2 linked regions of the Aquibium microcysteis genome follow. The protein of the gene in region 1 interacts with the protein of each later gene in a pairwise test. Links are inferred from orthologs where the notes say so. Each region holds a gene or a part of one and is shown on either strand. Other genes may lie near its edges.

Region 1 (7,838 bases):
CAGCGCGAAGCCGTGCTGAAGGCACGCGATACCGGAAAGCTCGTGCTCACGGGTCCTGTCGATCTGGTCCAGGGCGGCAAGGGACTGGTGGGACGTTATCCGGTCTTCGTGGAGGAGAACGGCGGTCGCCGGTTCTGGGGGGTCGTTTCCGCCGTAATCGACCTGGAAGCCGTCTATGTCGACAGCGGGCTTTCGGGAACGGATCTGCCGATCGAGATTGCGATCAGTGCGCGCGATGCGCCGGCTCCCGATGCCGTCTTCCTGGGCTCGCCGCACGTGCTCAGGCACGATCCCGTCGTCGTCGAAGCCAGCTTCCCGTCGACGTCATGGCGGCTTCACGCCATACCGGCCAGTGGCTGGAACCAGCCCTATCCCTACGTCTGGCAGATACGGGGCTTCCTGCTTGCGACGTCGATCGTGCTTCTCCTCCCGATCGTCGCGACAGGGAGACTGATCGAGGAGCGTCAGCGCAACATCGGCGAACTCTCGCGGCGCGAGAAGCAGTTGTCGCGGCTCTCCCGGCGCCTGCGGCTCGCGCTCGACACATCGCAGGTCGGCGTCTGGGAGATGGAGATCGACAGCAAGGACCTGTTCTGGGACGACCGCATGAACGAGCTGTACGGCTACCCGGCCGACGGACGTCTGCGGGACTACACCTTCTGGAGCCGGCGCATCCATCCGGAAGACATGGCACGCGCGGAACGCGAATTCCGCATCGCGATGGACGAGACCGGGCGCTACCACTCCGAGTACCGTCTGCTCCTGCCGAGCGGCACGGTCCGGCACATCCGCTCCATCGGCACGGTCTACCGGGATTTCGGCGAGCCTGCGCGCATCGTCGGCGTCAACTGGGATGTCTCCGCCGACATCGCTCTCAACGAGGATCTGAAGCGCGCGAAGGCGCTGACCGACGCCCGCAACCACGAACTGGAATCGGCCAAGGAGCGCATCGAGTTCATCGCGCTGCACGATTCGCTGACGGGCCTGCCCAACCGGCGGTACCTCGACCAGATGCTGGCGGAGCACGTCGAACGGTTCGCGAAGGGGGAAGAAACGGCCGGTCTGCTCCATATCGACCTCGACCGCTTCAAGCAGATCAACGACACGCTGGGACACGCGGCCGGCGACGCGATGCTCGCCCATACCGCCCGGATCCTGCGCGCCACCGCCCGGACCGGAGACTTCGTCGCGCGCGTCGGCGGCGACGAGTTCGTCGTGCTTTGCCGGCGTCCGCGCGGCAGCGATGAGGAAGGGTTCTCCTATCTCACCGAATTCGCCGAACGCGTGATCGAGCAGATCCAGCAACCGGTGAGCCATGGCGGGCATGAATGCCGGATCGGCGTCAGCATCGGCATCGCGAGCGACAAGGATGCGGTCGCCGACCCCAGACAGCTTCTCGTCCATGCGGACATCGCGCTCTACCGCGCGAAGAACCGCGGCCGCAACCGGTACCAGATCTTCAACGACGTGCTGCGGCGCGAGATCGTCATCCAAAAGAACACCGCCGACGAAATCCTGACGGCGATCGAACAGGGCCAGTTCCTGGCCCACTACCAGCCGCAATTCGACGCCACCACGCTCGAGATCGTCGGGATCGAGGCGCTGGCGAGATGGGACCATCCGTCGAAGGGACTTCTGCTGCCCGCCGCCTTCATGAAGATTGCCGAGGAGATCAACGTCGTCGACGTGATCGATCGCGTCATCCTCGAACAGACCCTGGCGGATCTGGAGCGTTGGGACGCGCAGGGCATCGACATCCCCAAGGTTTCGGTCAACGTGTCCGCCCGCCGGCTGAACGACGACGAACTCATCGGATCGCTTCGCCGGCTGCCGCTTTCCAGGGGCCGAATTTCGTTCGAACTCGTGGAATCGATCTTTCTCGACGAGCAGGACGAGTCGATCGCCTGGAACGTCGACCTGATCAAGGATCTGGGGATCGCCATCGAGATCGATGATTTTGGCACCGGCTATGCCTCCATCGTCAGCCTGATGAAGCTGAAGCCCAGCCGGCTGAAGATCGACCGGCAGCTCGTGATGCCGATCGTGCAGTCGATCCCCCAGCGACACCTCGTGCAGTCGATCATCGACATCGGCAAGTCATTGGGCATCGAGGTGCTGGCCGAAGGCGTCGAGACGATGGATCACGCCCGCGTCCTGAAGACGCTCGGCTGCGACGCGCTTCAGGGTTATGCTTTCGCCAAGCCAATGTCGGCCGCCGACGTGACGGTCTTCGCCCGCGAACGGCGCTGGCGCGAAGCAGGCTGAGGCCCTGCGGGCCGCTTCTACTTCAGCCCGGGCCTTTAACCAGTAAGAAAACTTTCCGCCATAAAACGATCCCCGGGGGTCCGGCATGGCGGGTATTTCTGCACTTTTCGTCTCTGCTCGAAGCCTGCGCGCCCTGGGGATCGTGGTGTGGTTCGTGGCCGCGCTGCTCTTCGCCGGGGTCTTCGCCCTGGCCGTCGCTGTCCAGGGACGGGAAGCGATCCGGGTGAGCGTCGCCCACGGCATCGACGACGTCGATCGCCTCGTCCGGAACATCGACACCGCCTTCGACGAACTCGACCGTTCGGTCACCTCTGCTCCGTGCAGCGACCTCTACATGCGCCAGCTGCGGCAGATCGCCTATCTGCCCGACGGGTTGAGCGAGTTCTTCCACGTCGAAGAAGGTCGTGTGATCTGTACCCTCTCGGCCGAACGACTGGCGGACGCGCATGTTCTCGGGTCGCCCGATTTCGTTCGGGATGGGACGGTGCCGACCACATTCTGGATGGACCGGGACCTCGGTTTCACGGGGCTGGCAGGGATGTCGGGAACCATCGTGCAGCGAGGCAACTTCGCGACCGTCATCCCGCCCGAGCGCATATCGCTCAACCTGCCGGGCTGGATCGACGCGGAAGTGGTGGTGATCACCCCCGACGGCCGCTGGTGGCATCGGGGAGGCAAGGAGCGTGTTCATCAGGACGTCCTGATCGCCGGGGCAGGTATGGACTGGACAGGCGCCGGCGGCCCGGCGCTTCGCAGCAAGACCTGCAGCGCAGAGGGGCACTACTGCATCTCGACACGGGCCTATCTGGTGGACGTGGCCGCCTCCAACCCCGCGATGATGCTGCTCGTCGTCGTCTTCGCAGGTCTCGGCGCCAGTTGGGCTACCCGCTTCACGCTCGGCCTGATCCGGCGGTACTGGTCGTTCGAGGCCCGCTTCCTGCGCAACCTCGACGCCAAGTCGCTGATCTGTGCCTACCAGCCGATACTGGAAGTGGCCACCGGTCGTATCGCCGGCTGCGAGGTGCTGGTGCGCTGGCGCGACATCGACGATACCGTCGTCTATCCCGACGCCTTCCTGCCGATCGTGGCGCGCCACGACATGATGCGCCAGCTCACCACGCTGATCGTCAGACGGGCAGCGGTGGAGCTCGCCGAAAGGCTGCCGTCGGAGGCACGGCTCCAGGTCAACATCAATGTCTTTCCCAGCGAAATCGACGCGCACAGGATCAACGAAGTCTTCAAGCCCCTGCGGGACCTCTCCGATCGCTTCACGATCGCGCTGGAGATCATCGAGAGCGACGCGCTGCCGCTCGAACTCGTGCAGGCCGAAATCGAGAGGCTGCGGCAGGAAGGCTACCTGATCTATCTCGACGATTTCGGCACGGGCTACTCGACCATCCGCCACGTCGCGGCACTGGACATCGACGGCATCAAGCTCGACAAGGCCTTCGCGATGGCGCCCGACGGCAGCGTCATGGCCGAGATGCTGCATCATGCGATCGGCATGGTCCGATCGGCCGGACGCAAAGTGGTCGTCGAGGGCGTCGAGACCGCGGCAAGACTGGCGCAGCTCCGGGAGCGGGCGGATCGCGTCGACTTCCTCCAGGGCTACCAGATCTCCCGTCCGCTCGACATCGACGGCTTCGCCGCCTTCGTTCGGGAGCGCGCGCCTGCCGCGGCGGCTGCCGAACGGAAGGCCGCCTGAAGCCGGCGCCGCCCGTAGGCAGGCAACGGCAATCGCGCTAAGAGTGCGCGGCAACGACGCGGACAGACCCGGCGCCCATGGCGAAGATTCCCCTGAAGCTCGACGAAATGATCGATGGTACCGCGCTTCGCCGCGATCTGACGGCGCTGACGGCCGTCACCGGCGGAGACGGGTCAGGCCCCGAGGCGCGTTCGGCCGCTCTCCATGTCCTGCGCGAGCGGCTGACAGCGGGGCGCAAGCGCGCAGAGGAAATGCTGACGGAGGATGGCGGCGGTACCGTCTGCGCCGTCCGGATCTCGCACCTCATGGACGAGATCATCCGCGCCCTCTACGACTTTGCCGTCACGCACGTCTATCGGTCCAAGAATCCGTCGTCGGGCGAGCGTATGGCGATCATCGCCGTCGGCGGCTACGGGCGCGGCACGCTGGCACCCGGTTCCGACCTCGATCTCCTCTTCCTGCTGCCCTACAAGCAGACACCGTGGGGGGAGCAGGTGGTGGAGTACCTGCTCTACATGCTCTGGGACCTCGGGCTGAAGGTCGGCCACGCCACGCGCAACATCGACGAATGCATCCGCCTGTCGCGGACCGACATCACGATCCGCACCGCCGTGCTCGAAGCGCGTTTCCTGTGGGGCGAGGAAAAGCTGTACGACGAGCTCATGATGCGGTTCGACCAGGAGGTCGTGCGCTCCACGGGTCCCGAATATGTCCAGGCGAAGCTCGCGGAACGCGACGAACGGCATCGCAAGGCAGGCGCCAGCCGCTACCTCGTCGAACCGCACGTCAAGGACGGCAAGGGCGGTCTGCGGGACCTGCACACGCTGTTCTGGATCGCCAAGTACTTCTACCGGGTCCGCACCGGCGAGGAGCTCGTCGAGAAGGGCGTCTTCACGCGCGAAGAGTACCTGCAGTTCGTCAAGGCCGAAGACTTCCTGTGGGCAGTACGCTGCCACCTGCACTTCCAGACCAGCAAGGCGGAAGAACGCCTGCACTTCGACATCCAGCGCGACATCGCGGAGCGGCTGGGCTACACGAGCCACCCCGGGCTGTCGGCGGTCGAACGCTTCATGAAGCACTACTTCCTGGTGGCCAAGGAGGTGGGCGATCTGACCCGCATCTTCTGTGCCGCGCTCGAGGAGGAGCAGGCCAAGCACGTGCCGGGCTTCAACCGCTTCCTGCAGACGTTCCAGCGTCGCCGCCGCAAGCTTGCCGGCACGTCCGACTTCATCATCGACAACGACCGGATAACCGTGGCCGACGAGGGGGTGTTCGAACGCGATCCGGTCAACCTGCTCAGGCTGTTCTGGTTCGCGGACAAGCACGGGCTGGAGTTTCATCCGGATGCGCTGAAGCTCGTGACGCGGTCGCTGAAGCTGATCGATCGCACCTTGCGCCGCAATCCGGAGGCCAACCAGCTTTTCATGGACGTCCTCACGTCGAACCGCAACCCGGAGCTGAACCTGCGCCGCATGAACGAGGCGGGCGTGCTCGGCAGGCTCATCCCGGACTTCGGCAAGATCGTCGCGATGATGCAGTTCTCGATGTATCACCACTATACCGTGGACGAGCACCTGCTGCGCTGCATCGGAGTGATGGCGGAGATCGAGCGTGGAGAGAACGACAAGGCGCACCCGCTCGCGCACAAGCTCATACCGGGGCTGAAGCCGCAGCGTGAGGTGCTCTACACGGCCATCCTCCTGCACGACATCGCCAAGGGACGTCCGGAGGATCATTCCGAAGCCGGCGGCCGCATCGCCCGGCGTATCTGTCCGCACATGGGGTTCTCGCCGTCCGAGACCGAGACCATCGCCTGGCTGGTGGAGAACCATCTGGTCATGTCGATGACGGCACAGACGCGCGACCTGAACGACCGCAAGACGATCGACGACTTCGCCTCGGTCGTGCAGTCGGTCGAGCGCCTGAAGATGCTGCTCGTGCTGACCATCTGCGACATCCGCGGCGTGGGGCCCGGCGTCTGGAACGGCTGGAAGGGACAGCTGCTGCGCACGCTCTACTACGAGACGGAACTGCTCTTGACGGGCGGCTTCTCGGAGGTGTCGCGGGCCAAGCGTGCGGAACATGCGCGCGAGCAGCTCTCGACCGCACTGACGGGCTGGCCGGAGCGCGACCGCAGGCGTATCCTCAAGCTGCATTACGACAACTATCTCCTGATCGTCGACGCGCGGGACCAGGTCCGCCATGCGCAGCTCATCCGCGAGGCCGACGCGGCACAGAAGGTCTTCACGACCGCCGTCACCATGCATGCGTTCGAGGCGGTCACCGAGATAACGGTCCTGACGCCCGACCACCCCCGGCTCCTGTCGGTGGTTGCCGGAGCCTGCGCTGCGGCCGGGGCCAACATCGTCGACGCGCAGATCTTCACCACCACGGACGGGCGGGCACTGGACACGATCCTGATCAGCCGGGAGTTCGAACGGGACGAAGACGAGCTGCGCCGCGCCCAGCGTGTCGGCAAGCTGATCGAGGACGTGCTGTCGGGTCGCATGCGTCTGCCCGACATGATCGAGAAGCGCACGAAGCCCAAGCGGGGGCAGAAGGTGTTCCGGCTGGAGCCGCGCGCGGAGGTTCGCAACACGCTGTCGAACCGCTTTTCCGTCATCGAGGTCGAGGGACTCGATCGTCCCGGGCTGCTCTCGGAGATCACGGGGGCCATCTCGGACCTGTCGCTCGACATCGCCTCCGCGCATATCACGACCTTCGGCGAGAAGGTGATCGATACGTTCTATGTCACGGATCTGACCGGACAGAAGGTCGAGAATCCGACCCGCCAGGCCGCCATCCGCGCCCGACTGATCGAGACGCTCTCGGGCGGTCCCGTCCGGGGCCAGAAGCTCAAGGCGGCGGCGGAGTAGCCAGAAATGAAGAGGGAGCTTTCCGCCGTCGACCGGTTCGCGCCGGCGGTCCGCCAGCCGGACCGCCGCAACCCTTCCTCCCGCTGCCTCGGTGCCGCATGAGCCTCATCGGCAAGTTCGCGAGCGTCGGCGGCGCCACCATGGCCAGCCGCATCTTCGGCTTCGTGCGCGAGGCGCTGATCGGCGCCGCGCTCGGGGCGGGACCGGTCGCCGACGCCTTCTACGCCGCCTTCCGGTTTCCCAACCTGTTCCGCCGGCTCTTCGCCGAGGGCGCCTTCAACACGGCCTTCATCCCGCTCTTCGCGAAGGAACTGGAGGGCGACGGCATGGCCGGCGCACGCCGCTTCGCGGAGGAGGTGCTGTCGGTGCTGGTCGTCGCACTGCTCGTCCTGTCGGTGCTGGCGATCGTCTTCATGCCCTTTCTCGTCGGCACGGTCATAGCGCCCGCCTTCGCCGACACGCCCGACAAGTTCGACCTCACGGTCCTCATGACCAGGATCATGTTCCCCTACCTGTTCTGCATGTCGCTGGTCGCCATGCTGTCGGGGATCCTCAATTCGATGCGGCGCTACTTCCTCGCCGCGATCGTGCCGGTGCTGCTCAACGTCATCCTCATCTGCGTGCTCGTGGCGGCGATGACCATCGGGGTCGAAGCGCGCATCACCGGCCTGTGGCTCGCCTGGGGCGTCTTCGCTTCCGGCATCGCACAGCTCCTCTTCCTGATGTGGGGTACGCACCGCCAGGGCTATTCGATGCGCCTGCGGCGCCCCCGGATAACGCCCGCGGTGCGGCGGCTGCTTGTGCTGATGGGGCCCGCCCTGCTGACGGGCGGGGTCACGCAGATCAACCTGCTCGTCGGGCAGATCATCGCCTCGGCTCAGGACGGCGCGATCGCACTGCTCAACTATGCCGACCGCATCAACCAGCTGCCGCTCGGTGTCATCGGAATCGCCGTCGGCGTCGTGCTCCTGCCTGAACTCGCCCGTTCGCTG
Region 2 (7,446 bases), 650 kb from region 1 along the record:
CGGGGTGCCGTTCTCCGCCAGGAAATGCGACAGCTGCATGGCGAAGCAGCCGGCATGGGCCGCCGCGATCAGCTCCTCGGGGTTGGTGCCGGAACGGCCGGACTCGTCCTCGAAGCGGGATTTGAACGAATAGGGCAGCGACTTCAGCGCGCCGCTCTGCGCCTCCAGCGTTCCGCTCCCATCCTTCAGGGCGCCTCTCCACACGGCGGTTGCATGGCGATCCATCGTCGTCTCCTTCATCTTGCGTCCCGGCTCCTCCGGGCGGACGACAACGCGCGGACGCGGCGCCCGTTCAACGTATTCCCGCGAACACGCGGCCTCATGCGCGAATTTGGCGACACCCGCATGTCGCATGCGTCGCGCCACCGCAGCCCGGCGCCGCAGCCGCGCTCAGATCGGTTCGCCGCGCAGCAGGTTCGGTGCCGGGCCCGCCAGCCCGGCCGCCTGGCGGATGAAGAAGTCCTTCAGTGCCGGCACCCGGTCGACCATGCCGAGCCCGATGTCGCGGATCGTCCGCAACGGACCGAAATCGTTCGAGAACATCCGGTTCAGCACGTCGGTCGTGACGCCCATCTGAACCGTGTCGAAGCGTCTCCATCGGGCATAGCGCTGAAGCACGTCGACGGCACCGATGTCCTCGCCCATCCTGTCCGCCTCCACCACGACCTGCGCCAGCGCGGCGGCGTCCTTGAAGCCGAGGTTGAGGCCCTGGCCGGCGATCGGGTGGATGCCGTGCGCGGCATCGCCGGCGAGCGCGAAGCGCGGTGCGACGAATTCGCGCGCCAGCGTCAGCCCGAGCGGCCACGCCTTGCGCGGTCCCTCAACCCGGATGTCGCCGAGCTTGAGGCCGAAGCGCAGTTCGAGTTCCGTCTCGAAGACGATGTCGTCTTCGGCCACCAGCCGGTCGGCCTCGGCGGTCCGCTCGGTCCAGACGATCGAGGATCGGTTCGTCCCGTCCGCGGCGGGCATCAGCGGCAGGATCGCGAAGGGGCCTGCCGGCAGGAAGTGCTCTTCGGCCCGGCCGCCGTGCGGGCGTTCGTGCGCGACCGTGCAGACGATGCCCGACTGGCCGTAGTCCCAGTGCACGGTCCTGATCCCCGCCATGTCGCGCAGCCGCGACTTCACGCCGTCGGCCGCCACGAGCAGCCGCGCCGTGATCGTCGCCCCGGCCGCCAGCCTGACGGTGACGCAGGCGCCATCGACGTCGAAGCCCTCGACCGCCGTCCCCTCGAGGATCGCGATGCCGAGCTCGCCCGCGCGCCGACGCAGCGCCGCGTTCATCGCCCTGTTCGGGATCATGTGGGCGAAGCTCTCTCCCTCTGCCACCTCGCCGTCGAAAGTCAGGAACACCGGCCGCACCGGATCGCTCGTGCGCGAATCCGTCACGATCATCTCGGTGATCGGCTGCGCCTGCGGCAGGATCTCGTCCCAGCAGCCGAGTTGCTCGAGCATCCGCCGGGCTGCGGCCGCCACGGCGGAGGCGCGGACGTCGCGCTCCCACACGCCGGCCGGTGCGGCATCCACCAGGGTGATCGCGAGCCCGGGGCGCGACTGGGCGATCGCGACAGCAGCCGCGAGGCCGACGTATCCCGCCCCCGCCACCACGATGTCGGCGCGCTCTGATCCTTCATGCGTCATCATCGAACTCCTCGCGGCGCCGTGCCGCAGCTTGACTTCACCTGCCTGGCTGGTCGAAACCGGCTCGTCGGCCGGAGGCGGCGAGACGACGGAAGGAGCCAGCACCGATGTCTTCAGCCATGCAGGAACTTCTGTCCATTCTCGACCTGGAGCGGCTGGAGCACAACCTGTTTCGTGGTCGCAGCCCGCAGACCGCCTGGCAGCGCGTCTTCGGCGGCCAGACGATCGGCCAGGCCCTCGTCGCCGCGCAGCGCACCGTCGATCCGGCTCGCCGTGTCCATTCCCTGCACGGCTACTTCATGCGCCCGGGCGACACCAAGGTGCCGATCGTCTACGAGGTCGACCGCATCCGCGACGGCCTTTCCTTCAACACGCGGCGCGTCGTTGCGATCCAGCACGGCCACGCGATCTTTTCGCTCGAGGCGTCCTTCCAGCTGGTCGAGGAGGGCCTGGACCATCAGGTCCCCATGCCGCTCGGCGTACCGGCACCCGAGGACCTCAGGACGCAGCGCGAACTGCTCGACACGATGGAGGGCGTGCCGGAGGTCATCCGCCGGTTCTGGGCACGCGAGCGCCCGCTCGAGATCAAGCCTGTCAGCATCGAGCACTACGTCAGCCGCGACAGGCTGCCGCCGCAGCAGAACATCTGGATCCGCGCGACCGGACCGGTGCCCGGCGCCTGGCCGATCCAGAGCGCGATCCTGGCCTACCTGTCGGACATGACCCTGCTCGACACTGCGACCTTCCCGCATGGCCGCGCCGTCTTCGATCCCGACCTGCAGGTCGCGAGCCTCGACCATGCGATGTGGTTCCACCGCGACGATCCGCTGGACGACTGGCTGCTCTACACGCAGGACAGTCCCTCCTCATCCGGTTCGCGCGGGTTGTCCCGCGGCGCGATCTACAACCGCACAGGCCTGCTGATCGCCTCCGTGGCGCAGGAAGGGCTGATCAGGCTGCGCTCAAAAGCCTAAATCATAGGCAAAATCGTAATTTTGCCCACATTACAGCCCGCTGATTGTGCAGCGCGATAGACCCGGCTTCGCCGGCGAAGCGTTTTTTCAGTCATTTCAGAAGCTTGGGGGCTTCGTGCGCGAATTGGCACGGAGCTTGAATCTGCATGGTCACGCACCGGGCGCGGAGACGTGGTCCGGAGTGTCTGTAAACGCGGGGACCCGCACAATCGAAGGGTGAAACCTGATGAAGATCGTGATGGCTATCATAAAGCCGTTCAAGCTCGACGAGGTGCGCGAAGCGCTGACCGCCGTGGGCATCCAGGGGCTGACCGTCACCGAGGTGAAAGGCTACGGACGCCAGAAGGGGCACACGGAAATCTATCGCGGCGCGGAATACGCCGTCAGTTTCCTGCCCAAGATCAAGATCGAACTAGCCGTCAGTTCCGACATGGTCGACAAGGCCGTCGACGCGATCAGCAGCGCCGCCAAGACCGGCCAGATCGGCGACGGCAAGATCTTCGTCTACGCGATCGATCAGGCCGTGCGTATCCGCACCGGCGAGACCGACGTCGACGCGCTTTGACAGCCATTTCGATTTCAAGGAGACACCAATGAGCCTTTCCAGCAACTTGAAGATCGCGATGCGCACGGCGTCGCTCGGCGGTCTCGCCGCCGCCCTCGGGCCGGTCATCGCCTTCGCCCAGGAGGCAGCACCTGCGGCAACTGAAGCGGCCGAGGCGGCAGCTCCGGTCATGGACAAGGGCGACACCGCCTGGATGATGATGTCGACCGTGCTGGTCCTCTTCATGATCCTGCCGGGTCTCGCCCTCTTCTACGGCGGCCTCGTACGCGCCAAGAACATGCTCTCGGTGCTGATGCAGTGCACCGGCATCACGGCCCTCGTCATCGTGATCTGGGTTCTCTGGGGCTATTCCTTCGCCTTCGGTGGCTCCACCAGCCCGTTCTGGGGCGGTCTCGGCAAGCTCTTCCTCTCGGGTGTGAACGCCGACAGCATGGCGGCCACCTTCTCCGACGGGTACGTCATCCCCGAATTCGTCTTCATCTGCTTCCAGATGACCTTCGCCTGCATCACGCCGGCGCTGATCGTCGGCGCCTTCGCCGAGCGCATCAAGTTCCGCGCCGTCATGCTCTTCGTGGCGCTGTGGGTCACCGTGGTCTACTTCCCGGTCGCCCACATGGTCTGGGACGCCAACGGCCTGATCTTCACCGGCGCCCATGCCGGCGGCATCGCGGCCCTCGACTTCGCGGGCGGAACCGTCGTCCACATCAATGCCGGCATCGCCGGTCTCGTCGGCGCCATGATCGTCGGCAAGCGCACCGGCTACGGTAAGGACAACATGGCGCCCCACTCCATGACCCTCACCATGGTCGGCGCGTCGATCCTCTTCGTCGGCTGGTTCGGCTTCAACGCCGGCTCCAACCTCGAGGCGAACGGCGGTGCCGCACTGGCGATGATCAACACCTTCACCGCCACCGCCGGCGCCATCCTCGCCTGGGTCGCCATCGAAGGCATGTCGCGCGGCAAGGCGTCGATGCTGGGCGCCGCCTCCGGCGTCGTTGCCGGCCTGGTCGCCGTCACCCCCGCGGCCGGCCTGATCGGCCCGGTCGGCGCGATCGTGCTCGGCGCAATCGCCAGCGTCGTCTGCTACTATTTCGTCGCGGTCGTGAAGATCAAGGCGGGCTACGACGACTCGCTCGACGTCTTCGGCATCCACGGCATCGGCGGCATCGTCGGCGCCATCGGCACGGGCGTCTTCGCCTCGAGCTCGCTCGGCGGCATCGGCTATGCCGAAGGCGTCACCATGGGTGGCCAGGTCTACTCGCAGGTCGTCGCCGTCCTCATCACCATCGTCTGGTGCGGCATCGCCTCGGCGATCCTCTACAAGCTGGTCGACCTGCTCGTCGGCCTGCGCCCGACGGTGGAAGCCGAGCGTCAGGGCCTCGACCTCAACTCGCACGGCGAAGTCGCCTATCACTCCTGATCCGGCGGTTCGCGTCGCCCCGCGGCGCGGACATCCGGAACTTGACCGCATCCTCCCTGACTGGGGCCCGGTTCCGCCGGGCCCCTTTTTTGTCCGCCGGCGCCGGCAGGCCGGCCATGGTTAATGGCGCTTTAACCGCCTGCCCCTAGTCTGGGACCGTTCCGGCACCGCTCCGAGAGTCGTGCCGGCACGCGACCAGAGGATCGAACGCATGCGTCAAGGCCCGTCAGCCGCCTTTGCCCTGTCCGGACTGGGATATGGCATCCAGACCTTCCTGCGCCGTCAGCTGATGCGCTTCGTCGGGCTCGCCCTGCTCGCCTTCTGCGGCTTCGCGGTGGCGAGCCTGGCCACCTGGAACGTCGCCGATCCGAGCTTCAGCCATGCGACCTCGAACCCGGTCACCAATGCGATGGGCTATCCCGGGGCAGTGCTTTCCGATCTCGCCATGCAGTTCTTCGGCCTCGCTTCGGTCGCCGGCCTGCTGCCGGCCTTCGCCTGGGGTCTGTTCTTCGTCTCCGCACGCGGCGTCGACCGCCTGCCGAAGCGCGGCCTCGCCTGGTTCGCGGCGGCCGTCCTGTCGGCCTCCCTGGCAGGCTGCATCGCAGCTCCGGCCACATGGCCGCTGCCGACCGGCCTCGGCGGCGTCGCCGGCGACATGGTGCTCAGGATCCCGGCGCTGTTTTCCGGTGGCTACCCGGCGGGCTGGCTGGCGGTCGCCTGCGGCGCCGCGTCCGCCGTCCCGGCCGTCTGGCTGATGCTCTTTGCGACCGGTCTCGTCGGGCGCGAGACGGTCGCACCGGACGCCGAGGACACGGCCGACGCCGACGACCTCGACGGAGACCTGGACGAGGACGACCGCGGCTTCGCCTTCCTCGGCGCCGTCGTGCACTGGTGGCTGTTCCTGAGCGCCTTCGTGCGCCGTGCGGTCGGAGCGGCACGCCGATCCGCCCGCCGGACGGACGACGCGGGCGTGGCGGAGGACGACGATCCGCTCCTCGATTTCGTCGTCTCGCGCGACGAGCGTCTCACGCCAGCCGCAGGCGAACCGCTGCGCCGCACGCGCGTCGAACCGGCCTTCGCGGCCGAGCCGGGCTTCGACCTGCCGCCCCGCGACCTCGACGACGAGGAGGACGAGGACGAACCGATGCCCGTCGTCGCTCCGGCCCAGCGCAAGGTCGAGCCGCAGGCGCAACCGCAGCCCCAGCCGCGCGCCGCGCAGGGTGCCGAGGCCACCGTCCGCAACTTCCGCTCCGCACCGGGGCAGGCACGCGTGGAGGCACCGGCGCCTCGACCGCTGCCCGGCGCCCGCCTCGAGCGCGAGGCGCAGACCAGCTTCATCGGCACCGACAGCTTCGAGATGCCGTCGCTGCACTTCCTGTCCGAAGCCAAGAACGTGGTCCGCGATCCCAGCCTGTCGAAGGACGCGCTGGAGCAGAACGCCCGGCTTCTCGAAGGCGTGCTGGAGGATTTCGGCGTCAAGGGCGAGATCATCCACGTTCGCCCCGGCCCCGTGGTCACGCTCTACGAACTTGAGCCGGCGCCCGGCATCAAGTCGAGCCGCGTGATCGGCCTGGCCGACGACATCGCCCGCTCGATGAGCGCCATCGCCTGCCGCGTCGCCGTCGTGCCCGGGCGCAACGCCATCGGCATCGAACTGCCCAATGCCAAGCGCGAGACGGTGTACCTGCGCGAACTGCTCGCCAGCCGCGACTTCGAGCAGTCGAAGGCCAAGCTCGCGCTGGCGCTGGGCAAGACCATCAACGGCGAGGCGGTGATCGCCGACATCGCCAAGTTCCCGCATCTGCTCGTGGCCGGCACCACCGGTTCGGGCAAGTCGGTGGCCATCAACACCTTCATCCTGTCGATCCTCTACCGCATGAAGCCGGACGACTGCCGGCTGATCATGATCGATCCGAAGATGCTCGAGCTGTCGGTCTACGACGGCATCCCCCATCTGCTGACGCCGGTCGTCACCGACCCCAAGAAGGCCGTCGTCGCGCTGAAATGGACGGTCCGCGAGATGGAGGACCGCTACCGCAAGATGTCCAAGGTCGGCGTGCGCAACATCGATGGCTTCAACCAGCGCGTCGGCCAGGCGCAGAAGAAGGGCGAGGCCATCTCGCGCACCGTCCAGACGGGCTTCGACCGCGACACCGGCGAGGCCGTCTACGAGACCGAGGCCCTGGATCTCAAGCCGCTGCCCTACATCGTCGTCATCATCGACGAGATGGCCGACCTGATGATGGTCGCGGGCAAGGAGATCGAAGGCGCGGTGCAGCGGCTCGCGCAGATGGCGCGCGCAGCCGGCATCCACGTCATCATGGCCACGCAGCGTCCGTCCGTCGACGTCATCACCGGCACGATCAAGGCGAACTTCCCGACCCGCATCTCCTTCCAGGTGACGTCCAAGATCGACAGCCGCACCATTCTCGGCGAAATGGGCGCCGAGCAGCTGCTCGGCATGGGCGACATGCTCTACATGGCCGGCGGCGGCCGCATCCAGCGCGTTCACGGCCCCTTCGTCTCCGACGACGAGGTCGAGAAGGTCGTCGGCCATCTGAAGCTGCAGGGCGTGCCCGAATATCTCGACGCCATCACCGAGGACGACGAGGACGAGGGCGACGAGCCGTCCGGCAAGGGCGGTGGCGGATCGGGCGGTTCCGGCGGCGGGACCTTCGACGATTCGGAAGACCCTTACGACCAGGCGGTCTCGGTGGTCTTGCGCGACGGCAAGGCGTCCACCAGCTATATCCAGCGCAGGCTCGGCATCGGCTACAACCGCGCCGCCTCGATCATCGAGCGGATGGAGAAGGAAGGCATCGTCGGCCCGGCCAACCATGCCGGCAAAC

Evidence for each region.
Region 2: the proteins of IAI54_RS22690 (region 1) and IAI54_RS19470 interact in binary tests that used the Escherichia coli proteins (3 or more experiments, as listed by UniProt). The link is inferred for Aquibium microcysteis from one-to-one orthologs.

The regions. Positions count from the first base shown.
Region 1 is NZ_CP061080.1:4,807,490-4,815,327, reverse strand. Bases 3,652-7,046 are described here. They hold IAI54_RS22690 ([protein-PII] uridylyltransferase), read left to right. Parts: upstream 3,652-4,047; coding sequence 4,048-6,846; downstream 6,847-7,046. Other genes in these bases: murJ (murein biosynthesis integral membrane protein MurJ), read left to right, coding at 6,945-7,046; IAI54_RS22695 (EAL domain-containing protein), read left to right, coding at 3,652-3,970. Outside these bases: IAI54_RS22700 (bifunctional diguanylate cyclase/phosphodiesterase), read left to right, coding at 1-2,265; more of IAI54_RS22695, read left to right, coding at 2,351-3,651; more of murJ, read left to right, coding at 7,047-7,838.
Region 2 is NZ_CP061080.1:4,156,015-4,163,460, forward strand. Bases 1,804-4,507 are described here. They hold IAI54_RS19470 (P-II family nitrogen regulator), read left to right. Parts: upstream 1,804-2,838; coding sequence 2,839-3,177; downstream 3,178-4,507. Other genes in these bases: IAI54_RS19465 (acyl-CoA thioesterase), read left to right, coding at 1,804-2,612; IAI54_RS19475 (ammonium transporter), read left to right, coding at 3,206-4,507. Also shown: IAI54_RS19455 (OsmC family protein), read right to left, coding at 1-225; IAI54_RS19460 (ubiquinone biosynthesis hydroxylase), read right to left, coding at 391-1,641; more of IAI54_RS19465, read left to right, coding at 1,746-1,803; more of IAI54_RS19475, read left to right, coding at 4,508-4,597; IAI54_RS19480 (FtsK/SpoIIIE family DNA translocase), read left to right, coding at 4,809-7,446. UniProt on the Escherichia coli protein: Involved in the regulation of nitrogen metabolism. Regulates the activity of its targets by protein-protein interaction in response to the nitrogen status of the cell.